DNA from 3 places in the Exiguobacterium sp. MH3 genome. Region 1 is predicted to be linked to each of the others. Evidence: riboswitches for the same ligand, from Rfam matches in the RefSeq annotation. Region 1 holds a riboswitch; each other region holds the start of a gene.
The links. Region 1 has a riboswitch for thiamine pyrophosphate ahead of U719_RS08470 (ECF transporter S component). Riboswitches for the same ligand answer to the same signal wherever they lie in the genome.
Positions count from the first base shown of each region.

Region 1 (3,904 bases):
GTCCTACCTTCTCCACGTATTCCACGTTATCTAGATCTCGGACTCTATGCGGAAGGCGTCGCCTTTTCCGGTTCCTCGAACTTGTTGCTGGCTTGTCAGGCAGCGCTCGATGCCCTTGATCTCGATCAAGCCGCTATCAAGATGACCTATCTCGAACAGGCCGTTCGCGCGAATGGTTTTAACCTGCTTGCGACGCAAGAAGCACAAGCGCCGGGAATTCTGACGATCGTCCATCCGTCGGCAACCGCTTTAGGAGACGCTCTCCGGATCCAAGGCTATCATGTTCAATATGAAAGCGACTATCTCGTCCATAATCAATGGCTCCAAATCTCAACGATGGGACAGACGACGATGCGGCACATCGAACGTCTCGTCCGCGTGCTGGTTCGTGAAAACCAACGCATCACCATAAAAAATGAAAAAAACGAAAGACCTCTCAACCCTTGATTTCAAGCGGTTTGGAGGTCTTTCGACTTTAAAAAATAAAAAATAGAGGTTTAAGGATTTAAAACATAGGGGTATAAACTCACTAGCACCGCATCAAACGGTGACTTACTCACACATGTTTCTCAATATCAGCGTAATGACCTGGGAGAGAAATGCAAAGTCACGAAAGCGTCAGATTCAAAAGAGTCTGAAACCGATTGTCTTAGCATATTTAAATTGTTCAGGACTTGTCCTGCTCCTACATTCATTACCTTTTGAGGGCTATACCAAATTCAAGGGGGAAATGAACATGTCAGTTAAATTAACAGCCGAAAAACGCGAGGTACGTCCACGCTCACTCCGTAAACAATTACGTCATGAAGGAAAAGCTCTTGGTGTCGTGTATGGTTACAAAGTGGAAAGTACACCAATCGCATTCGAAGAAAAAGAATTGCTTAAAATCGTTCGAGAAAACGGTGAGAACGTCTTGATTTCACTGAAACTCGACGGTAAAAATATTAACGTCTTGATCAACCGTCGTGATATGGATGTCTTCACACCAACTGTCGATCACGTTGAATTCATCGCTGTTAAAATGGATGAAGAGACAGAAGTCGAAGCAGACGTCGTACTCGTCGGCGAAGCAGCTGGCGCTAAAGTCGGCGGATTCCTGTCACAGACACTCTTTAAAGTAACAGTCGCAGCAACACCAGATAAATTGCCAGAGAACGTCGAAGTCGACGTCACGAACCTCGAAATCGGCGATTCGATCTCTGTAGCTGATCTTCCGGAACAAAAAGATTTCCGTATCGTCACTGAAGGCGACATTCAAGTCGCAGCTGTCGTCGAATCAACGCTTGAACAAGAGCTTGAGGAAATCGAAGAAGCAGAAGCTGAGGCACAAGCGGAAGCTGGTGAAGACAACGAAGCGGAAGCTACGGAAGAGTCTTCAGAAGAAGCAAAAGAAGAGAACGAAGACAACAAATAAGTCGTTTGACGATACGCCCTTCGTGGCGTATCGTTTTTTTGTGTCTTGACAATAGACAGAAGATTGCCTAAAGTGAACAGCGTATCACCTATTACCATATCCACTAGGGGAGCCCATTTGGCTGAGACGATTCACTTCGGACCCTTCGAACCTGATCTAGTTCATACTAGCGTAGGAAAGTGGAGCGATCACATCCAATGACTCCTGCTGCGCGCAGTTTTTCTGAGGACCGCTCTCTTTTTTACGGAGGGCGGTCTTTTTTGGCGTCTCCCCCATTCTAAGGAGGACGTACCTAATGCAAAACTGGAAAATGAAAGAAATCATGGTCATGATGATGCTCGCCGTCGCTTGCGGGGTCATCTATCTTGGTTGGTCAACACTCTGGTTACCGATGTCTGCGATCTTCGGACCTGTCGGTGCCAACTGGATGTTTGGGATCTGGATCATCGCGAGCCCGCTCGTCGCAGCAATCATTCAAAAACCAGGTGCCGCTCTCATCGCGGAAATCGTCGCGGCAGCCGTCGAGCTGTTCACGGGTAGTCACTTTGGTTTATCGGCTCTTCTAATCGGGGTATGCCAAGGGCTTGGTGCGGAACTCGTCTTTGCGATGACGCGTTATCGCCGTTATGACACCTGGACATTGATGTTATCGGGTGTTGGAGCCGCGATTGGTAGCATTGTCTATAGTCTGATCGCGAACGGATTCGGTTACTACACGACGACGACGTTGCTTGCGACAACTGGCTTACAATTAATTAGTGGCGCATTACTGGGCGGCTTGCTTGCAGCGATTCTCGTCCGTCGCCTTGTTGCGACCGGTGTCTTGAACGGGTTTGCGGCAGGACGTGCGAAACGGGAAGTCGCATGATTACTGTCGACGACCTCAGCATCCGCTACCCCGGTCAGATGAAGTCGGTGCTCGATCATGTATCGCTGACGATCGAGCAAGGAACGACCCTTCTGCTCGGACGAAGCGGGAGTGGCAAGACGACACTGCTTCATGCCCTAGCCGGACTGACACCAGAGACGATTGAAGTCGAACAGACGGGAACCGTTACCCGGTCCGGTTCGGTCGGAGTGCTATTCCAAAACCCAGAAGAACAGTTCTGCATGGAAACGATCGGACGCGAAATCGCTTTTAGCTTAGAAAACCGGTCGATTCCACGCGAAGAGATGGAGGAACGAATTGAACGCTTACTCGCACTCGTTGGTCTCCCTCTCCCCTTCTCGACACCAATCGCGAGTCTATCCGGGGGGATGAAACAACGCCTCGCGCTCGCTGCGGTCCTGGCACTTGAGCCGACGATCTTATTACTCGATGAACCAACGGCTCAGATTGACCCGATCGGGCAACACGAGCTGATGGCGTTGATCTTTCAGATTCAGAAAGAACATGATTTAACGATCGTCTTGATCGAACACCAACTCGATGTCTGTTTACCTTACATCGACAAAATCGTCTTACTTGAGGACGGATCGGTGACTGCAACGGCGCATCCGCAGGATTTGTTCCCGCAGGCGTATACGGATCTTCAATCGAAAGGGATCGCTGTTCCCTCTTTGTATCCGTACACGTTAGAGACGTTACCCATAGATGGACCACAAGCAGCGCGACTTCATGTGCTTCCTCCAGTCGCTACTGCAGGCATTCCCTTGTTACACGTCGCTGCATTATCGACGAAAGCACCTTACCCGCTGACCGATGCGACATTTTCCCTGAAGACGGGAGAATGGGTGATGCTGCTCGGGGCAAACGGCTCCGGGAAAAGTACGTTGCTTGCAACACTCGGTCGGTTGCTCTCGCATCGTGGAACATACCGGTTCCAGGAACGTTCGGCTCAGCGTTACTCCCGGCGACGCTTTTATGAGCACGTTGGTTATGTCTTTCAACAACCGGATCTGCAGTTTCTCAAACTGACAGTCGAAGCGGAAATCGACTGGAGTCACCGGGCAGCGACGAGTGATGAGCGCACAGCGTTGCTCGAACGACTGGAACTCGCATCTGTCAAACAGCAGTCACCGCTTGCGCTTAGTACGGGGCAACAACGACGGCTCAGCGTCGCGACGATGCTCGGGCAGACGAAGGATTTATTGTTGCTCGATGAACCGACGTTCGGACAGGATGGATTGACGACACGGCGGCTCATGGAACAGTTGTTGACGGAACAACAAAACGGAACGACGCTCGTCATGGCAACACACGATATGGAACTCGTTGCCCGATACGCGGATCGTGTCCTCGTCATGGAGCAAGGCCGGATTGCCTTTGACGGACGTCCGAGCGAATTATTCGCTGACGTTCCGTTACTCGAACGCTGTCAGCTACAACGTCCACTTTCGTACCAATTCCAGGAGGTGAAGCGCAATGCAGACGAACGCGTCACCGTTCGCTAAACTCAATCCTGTCATCAAAGGTAGCGGATTGGTTTTGATCATGTTTGCCTTGATTGCAACGAACGACTGGGTCAAGACGTTGGTGTTCCTGAGTTT
Region 1 is NC_022794.1:1,594,073-1,597,976, forward strand. It holds gene U719_RS08460 (GNAT family N-acetyltransferase) at 1-447, shown strand, start outside; gene U719_RS08465 (50S ribosomal protein L25/general stress protein Ctc) at 737-1,414, shown strand; TPP riboswitch at 1,510-1,609, shown strand; gene U719_RS08470 (ECF transporter S component) at 1,710-2,282, shown strand; gene U719_RS08475 (ABC transporter ATP-binding protein) at 2,279-3,808, shown strand; gene U719_RS08480 (energy-coupling factor transporter transmembrane protein EcfT) at 3,780-3,904, shown strand, end outside.

Region 2 (3,904 bases), 1.0 Mb from region 1:
ATCAAAGGAATGTCGTGTCGATCCGTCAGTCTCTTCAACCGAACTGCCTGATCGAAGAATTCCTTTCCTTGCGCTGTTTTTTCCCGTAGTTGCACGATCGTTGTCCCACCTAAAATGGCTTCCTCAACGACCGTCTCGATCGCGACTCCAGGATGGTACCGACGATCCGTCACTGCATAGATGGAGTAATCAATTGACACGTTCTGTCACCTCCACCAGATCTTGTACCGTCATGAGGCTGATTGCATTGAACAACTCTCGTTTAAAATCACCAAGACCTTGCGCGGAGGCTGCTTGTTCTCCTGCTTTTCCCATGACGAATGTTCCGTGAACAGCCGCCTCAAACGCTGTATATCCTGCACCGAGGAAGCTCGCAATCAAGGAGGCCGTCATACAGCCCGTACCCGTGATGTCTCCTAGACGAGGTGTTCCTACATGTAATTCCATTTCGCGCGTTCCATCCGTGATATAGTCGTTCGGACCTGTCACGACGAGGACAGATTTGTGTTTGCGAGCGAATGCACGAATACTTTCTCGATCCATCATTGCATCTCCCGCAGCATCGACTCCCTTAGTTCGTCCGTCTTCCCCAAGTAACGTCTTGATTTCAGAAGTATTTCCTTTGATGACCGTACACCCGAGATCAATGAGTTCTTTAGAAAAGTCAGTACGTAATGTCGTTGCTCCTGCTCCAACTGGATCAAGAACGATCGGGACATTTAAACGTCCCGCTTCACCGGCTGCAAGTCGTTGAGCTGCTTGCATGTCTGCATCGATCGTACCAATGTTTAAGACAAGGGCTTGCGCGAGTCTAACCATTTCTTCTACTTCGCGAATATCTTCCGCCATGACGGGTGATGCTCCAACAGCGAGTGTGACGTTTGCGCAGTCATTGATCGTCACCGTGTTCGTCAGATGGTGAATGAGTGGTTTGTGTTCAAGAATGGTCGTAAACATGTGTATCCCTCCAAAGTGAATGAAAATGATGTGTCGGTCCAATACCTTGTCCGAGAGCAAATCCATGACGAATCGCCTCCGTGACATAGCTCTTTGCTTGTCTTACACTATCTGTCAAATCTTCTCCAAGCGCCATCCGCGCCGCAATCGCCGCAGATAAGGTACAACCAGTTCCATGAGTATGTTGATTGTCTAACCGTTCCGATGTGAAGCGGTGTTCTACTTCCCCATCAAACAACAAATCCGTCGCAGCTCCTGAGAGATGTCCACCTTTTAGTAATACTGCCCCTGTCTGTGTAGCTAATTGATGCATCGCCAGTCGCATTTCATCTAGATTGGTGACCGATCGTCCTGTTAAACGCTCCGCTTCCGGTAAATTTGGTGTGACGAGTGTCGCAAGCGGTAAAAGCTCCGAAATCAATGCTTGTTCAGCCTCCGTCCGCAATAGGGCATGACCGCCTTTAGCGACCATGACGGGATCTAATATGATCGGAACTGTCTGTTTGCGGAGATGTGTAGCAATGACACGAATCGTCTGCGCATTCGAGACCATTCCGATTTTGATCGCATCGACACGAATGTCTGAAAAAATCGACGTTAACTGGGCATCTACGATTTCTGGAGATAACTCTTCCACCGCTTGAACACCCAACGTATTTTGCGCCGTGACAGCTGTCAGGACGCTCATTCCATAAACGCCTAAAGCCGAAAAGGTTTTTAAATCTGCTTGAATCCCAGCTCCACCACCGGAGTCGGATCCTGCAATCGTCAGTACATGTTTCATGTTCTTTTCACCTTCCCATCGAGCAATGTAAGGGAGTCGTGACCGACAAAAAAAGCGTCGACCGCTGTAAAAAAGCAGTCGACGCTATACGAAAGCGTTATACACGCATTCCGGTATCCGTTCGGCTCAACTTTCCTACGCTGGTATTATCCAGTTCAGGTAATAGGGTCGAAAACAGATTGGTTTTCCTCTCAGCCGGATTCCTCCAGCTCCCCTAGTTGCTCAAGTATTCGTTTCGCCTTAACTGTAGCACAGCAGCAAAAAAAAAACGAGCCGAAGCCCGTTTTTTGATTACAGATATGCCAATGGATTCACTGCATTCAGAGGAGAAGAAGCACTATATTGATAACCTCCGACATGTAGTTCGAAATGTAAGTGTGGTCCTGTTGAATTTCCTGTACTACCAAGTGTTCCGACTTGCTGACCTTGAGAGACCGTTTGTCCTGCATGAACAGATAATGAGCTCATATGAGCGTAAACCGTCGTATAGACTTTTCCATCCAAGAAATGCGAAATCATGACGTGGTTTCCGTAAGGTCCACCACCTGATGCTGTAATGACGGTTCCGGCTGCTGCTGCGACGATCGGAGATCCGACGGGACCTTTGAAATCGACGCCATTATGGAATGTATAACCGTTTGCTCCACTAGCTGGTCCGAACCCTTGTGATACCCCACCAGAAGATGGTCGGACAAATTTCCCACCACCTGAAGCGATTGGTGTTGTATCTGAACTTGTTGATTCTGTATTCTTATTGGCTTGTTTTGCTGCTTGAGCACTTGCTTTAGCAGCTTTTTCAGCTGCCGCTTTCTCTGCTGCTGCTTTTTCAGCCGCTGCTTTAGCCGCTGCCTTCGCTGCCGCAATCGCACGTTCTTGCGCTTCGAGAGTCGCTTGCAGTTCTTTTGCGTCTAACAGTTCTGTCGTAAACTTCGTCTTCCCTTTTCGTAATTTTTTGAGTGTAGCACTACGCTCTTTCATTTGAGCTTTCAACGCTTTTTTTTGTTCAAGCAATACTTTCTTTTCTTGCATTTGCTCCGCTTTTTTCTCAACGAGTGCTTGTTTTGCTTCTGCTAATTTTTTTTGTGTCGCGATGTAATCTGAAATCATTTTATCATCTTGTTCAGCAATCTTTTTACCCGCCATGACTCGGCTGAATAAATCACCTAAATCCTTTGATCCAAAAATGACTTCTTCCCACTTAATCGAGTTTCCATCGTTTTCTTGGAAAACACGTAAACGATCACCGAGAAGTTCTTCCTGCTTCTGTAGCATCTCCTCGTAACGAACGATGTCTGCCTTTAACTCATCGATTCGATTGCTTAACTGTTTAATTTGTTTATTTTTTTCGGAAACTTGGAAAATCTTTTCGTTAATCGCTGCGTCGATTCGATTGATTTGACGTTGTTCTTTTGAAATTTTAGCTTCTTGCTTTTTAATCTCTTTTTCTAATTTACGTTGTTCAGCGGCATTTTCTGCCTTTTTTTCTTTAATCGTTGCTGCCGCGATCGGTTGTGTACCTGTTGTAAGTAATGCCCCTAAAACAATGGTAGAAATTAGTTTTTTTAGCATATATCGTTTTCCTCACTTATGTATTTTCATTTTTTATTATAGTATTCAAGTTTCTCTCATATCTGAAATAGATTATAGCACCCTAATCGTTTCAAAAAAATTTCATTTACATTTCAAGTGAAAACGTTTTTTTGTAATATATATATTTCTTATCAAATATAAAAAAAAGAATCGTTGCATATGCAACGATTCTTCACTGTTTAAAACATAGTCATTGGATTTACTGAGTTAGCTGGACCTGTTGCACTGTAGCTGTATCCACCAACGTGAATTTCGAAGTGCAAGTGTGGACCTGTTGAGTTTCCTGTGCTACCACGTGTACCGATTTGTTGACCTTGGCTGACGCGTTGACCTGCACTAGCGTTCAATGAACTCATATGTGCATAGACTGTCGTATATGTCTTCCCGTTCAATTGGTGAGCAATCATGATGTGATTTCCGTAAGGGCCGCCACCTGATGCTGTAATGACTGTACCAGTTGCAGCTGCAACGATCGGCGTGCCAACTGGACCACCGAAGTCAATCCCGTTATGGAACGTATAACCGTTTTCTCCGCCTGCAGAACCATACCCTTGTGTCACAGCACCAGCAGTT
Region 2 is NC_022794.1:549,532-553,435, reverse strand. It holds gene thiE (thiamine phosphate synthase) at 1-200, opposite strand, end outside; gene thiM (hydroxyethylthiazole kinase) at 190-957, opposite strand; gene thiD (bifunctional hydroxymethylpyrimidine kinase/phosphomethylpyrimidine kinase) at 938-1,741, opposite strand; TPP riboswitch at 1,857-1,967, opposite strand; gene U719_RS02765 (murein hydrolase activator EnvC) at 2,033-3,310, opposite strand; gene U719_RS02760 (murein hydrolase activator EnvC) at 3,511-3,904, opposite strand, start outside.
Region 2: it holds a riboswitch for thiamine pyrophosphate, as region 1 does, so the genes downstream of both, thiD (bifunctional hydroxymethylpyrimidine kinase/phosphomethylpyrimidine kinase) here and U719_RS08470 (ECF transporter S component) in region 1, are expected to answer to the same signal.

Region 3 (3,904 bases), 640 kb from region 1:
GCAAGCAAGCGGAGTAATGTCGTCTTGCCACTCCCGTTTCGTCCAATTAGACCGACACGGTCGTGTTCGTTTAAGAAGAGGGAAACATCCGTTAAAATTGTCTCGCCTCCGAATTGTTTGGTTAGGTGTTGAATGTCGCAAATCATCATAGTAAGTCGATCCTTTCGCGCGCATCAAAAAAAGGAGAGCGCAAATAGCACTCTCCATCACGTGTGAAAGATGCGCTTTGCTGTATTTTTCAATCATGAAGTTCTAAAAAAGGGCAGACGGGTGCCTTAGAACGCCATTCCATGAAAAATCGCGCGCAACAGATACAATTGTTCCATCAACCAGTGTTTGCACGCGGCAAAGTCCATCTTTTCACACCACCTTTCGTTTCAGATACATCTAGTTTACTATTTTTTTGTCAGTTACGGAAGTCTGAATTATTTGAACACACCCGCGATTGAACTGAAGAAGTCACTGAGTCCATCAAATAATTTAGCGAAAAATCCTTTCGTTTCTTCTGAAGTTGCGAACGCGTGGATGTCTTGTCCCGCATTTTTCAATCCACTCTCGATTTGTCCCCAGTTGATGTTCGCTTGCTCCATTTGATTGAACAGATTCGTCAGCCGGTCCATTTGTGCGTCAGACAACTGGATATTGTTGTTTTGAATGACTTGGACGATCAGGTTTTCGATTTCGACTTTGGTTTCCGGTTTTTGATTGGCGATCTCAGCCTTGATCTCATTCATCAAGTCAGCCACCTTATCCGTTCCGACCGTTTTTCCAACGTCTGATGTGACTGATAATTCTTGCTGTGCTAGATCCTTGCGTTCGTCACTTAACTTTATCCCGGTTTCAGCGGAAGTTTGATCGTACGCCTTCATTATTCCTGTCAGTGCCGATGTCCCGGTCACCTTGTAAGGGGAAGTAATCGTGATGTCGGCATCTTTGACACCCGCTGTGACGAGAGCGTTGAGATACATATCCTTCGTCACCCATGTGATGTTTTCCGTCGAGACGGAGAGTCCATCTCCTTTTTCCGTCAGTTCGATTTTAGCCGACGAATACATGTTGCCGCCTTTTTGCGACTGTGGGATGTTTTTCCCGAGATATTTTTCCTCGTCAGCAGAAGTGGCGATGATCGGTGTGATCCCTTCCGGTGCATTGAGACGTGAAAGCACCCATGCTTTATCTTTTGCGCCGAGCGACTCCCCGAGTGTGACGATCGTCTTATCGACGACTTGTTCGGCGGATGCGGCTGTTGGGAGTAATAAAGCAGAAGCGATAACGGCTGATGCCATGATTTTTGTTGGTGTATGCATAATGAAATCCTCCAATTGTAAGTAACAGAATGAATTATAGTATCAGGTACTAAAGTTAGTGTACGAGAACGAAAGAAGTTCGGAATCGGTCTGCAGATGGAGACGATATCCGTCTTCTGACACTCCATAGTATAGCGAAAAGGAGACAACTTGACTTCCGTTTTCAGCATGCTATAGTGAATTTGAATCGAATAATGACCACTAGGGGAGTCGGTAGACCGACTGAGACGAACGAAGACGTTCGGACCCTTTGAACCTGATTAAGTTCGTACTTACGGAGGGAAGTGGCGTCAAGTCTTGTTCTTCTTGCGCCATGCCCGTGTGTTTCGGGGTGGTGTTTTTTCGTTTCATAACTAAACGAGGAGGATGAGATCATGACATTCACACAAGAAATCAAACAAGCGGCACAAGCGTATTGGGATAGTAGTTTTACGCACCCATTCGTACAAGGAATCGGGGAGGGGACGTTACCGCTCTCGAAATTTCGGCATTACGTCATGCAGGATGCCTATTACTTAAAACACTTTGCGAAGATTCAAGCGAAGGCAGCGTCAAAAGCAGACGACTTCGCGACGATTGCGACACTTGCCGAGCATGCGACTTCGACTTACGAGGCAGAGTTGAGCTTACATCAATCATTTTTTGAGCCGCTCGGTATTACGGCAGCAGATCTTGAAGCATTTGAACCGGCACCGACAGCATATGCGTATGTCTCGCACATGCATCATGCGAGTGAAGGAACGCTCGGTGAGACGATTGCTGCCATCTTGCCATGTTACTGGTTGTATTATGAAGTCGGGCAACAATTACTAACGTGTACACCGGAAGAAAAAATCTATCAGCAATGGATCGACACGTATAGCTCGGAATGGTTTGAAAAGGTCGTCTTTGAACAGATTGCACGGCTTGATGCGCTGGCGGAGCAAGCGAGCCAGACGGAACGCGAGCGGATGAAACGTCATTTCGTGACGAGTTGTTACTATGAGTTACTCTTCTGGCACATGGGGTGGACGGAAGAGACGTTCACGTCGGTCTACGAAACGATTCCAGCTCGCCCGGTATCTTCTTAAACCAGTAGATGGTAGAATTAGGAATACCATCTAGTGAAAGTAGGGATTGGAATGGAAATCATAGTCATCACACTCGTAATCCTCGCGGCATATGCTATGCAACGAATGCTTGGTAAAGTCAAAGTAAGATTTGTAGGACTTATCATCCCAACGTTGATCGTGTTATCCGGTATATCCGCATCGACTCGAAACTTCAAGGTAGCGTATAGCATGGGGAGCTACATTTCTGCTGTTCTTGTCATCGTCGTCTATGCACTACTGACTTATTGGTTATACCGCGTCTACCATCGTGCGAAAGAAGAAGCTGAATATCCGTATCAATCATTAAAAGACCGAGGCATCCTTTAAGGAGCTTCGGTCTTTTGGTGTATCACGTCATCATTTTTTTCAGTTTTTAAAGCCGTCACCGAATTCGAGATGCAGTTGATCGGTAAAGACACCGTTCTTAAAGACCGGCACATCAACCGGTAAAGTGCCTTGCGGTTTGAACGTTCCGAAGATTGCTCGGATACCTGCAGGCAGGTTCGGTCCCGCTGATTTTAGATTGCCTGCTTCGGAGTCTGGACCGTTCGGATCACCTTTGAAGCCATAGACGAGGACGTGTGCCGGTGCGTCCGGTTGAACGGCGACATCGTATGGGTTACGGAGACTGAGCAGGACGGATGGTGTATCCGTTTGTTTCGCATAGCGGAAGATCGAAGCCGGAATCGCTTGTTCTGGTGCAGTAGGTAGTAGTTTAGCACTCGTGTTGACGTTGGAACCGACGATGATGTAATCTGCTGCATCGAGTTGCGCCCGTAATGTCGGGTTTTGGTCGAGCGGTAGCGTAGTAGCCGAGTAATTCGCTGTCGTCACGTGCCAGTTCCGATTCTTCGGTAGGGAAGCGATCGTTTTTTTCATGCTGTCCGTTTGATCCGCCGCAGGAGCGATCACAAGAACGTTGGCATTCTTTTTCGGTTTGAATGGTAAGGTCCGCTGATCATTTTTCACGAGTGTGACCGCGGCTTCCGTCATCGCACGTTCTTTTGCTTTATGCTCGGGACTACCGACGATTTGGTTCGATTGCGCGATTTTTTCAGCTAGGGATGTCGAATCAGTCGTACCGTTCCAAATTCCGCGTTCTGCTTTCAGTGTCAGAATCCGCTCAACCGATTGATCGATCCGTTCCTCTGAGAGGCGACCATCTTTGACTGCTGCGATCACATCCTTGAAAATCCGGTCGAGTTTTGTGACATCCTGCTCGGAACGAAGGATCGTCGGCATGAGCGCGATATCGACACCGGCGTCAAACGTCTTTAAGACGGCTTCTGATTCCGTGAAGTTGTCGGCGATCGCCTGCATGTTCAACGCGTCTGTGATGACGATGCCATCGTAGCCAAGTTTTTCGCGCAGTACGCCCGTGATGACATCATCCGATAACGTCGCAGGTAAAGGGAAGGTACCATTTGTCGACGTGACGACTTCAGGTTCGATTTGCGGCATCCCGATGTGTCCTGTCATGATCATATCGATGTCTTCAGCAATAGC
Region 3 is NC_022794.1:956,014-959,917, forward strand. It holds gene abc-f (ribosomal protection-like ABC-F family protein) at 1-146, opposite strand, end outside; gene U719_RS04795 (DUF1002 domain-containing protein) at 426-1,307, opposite strand; TPP riboswitch at 1,501-1,607, shown strand; gene tenA (thiaminase II) at 1,682-2,377, shown strand; gene U719_RS04805 (hypothetical protein) at 2,429-2,725, shown strand; gene U719_RS04810 (glycoside hydrolase family 3 protein) at 2,765-3,904, opposite strand, start outside.
Region 3: it holds a riboswitch for thiamine pyrophosphate, as region 1 does, so the genes downstream of both, tenA (thiaminase II) here and U719_RS08470 (ECF transporter S component) in region 1, are expected to answer to the same signal.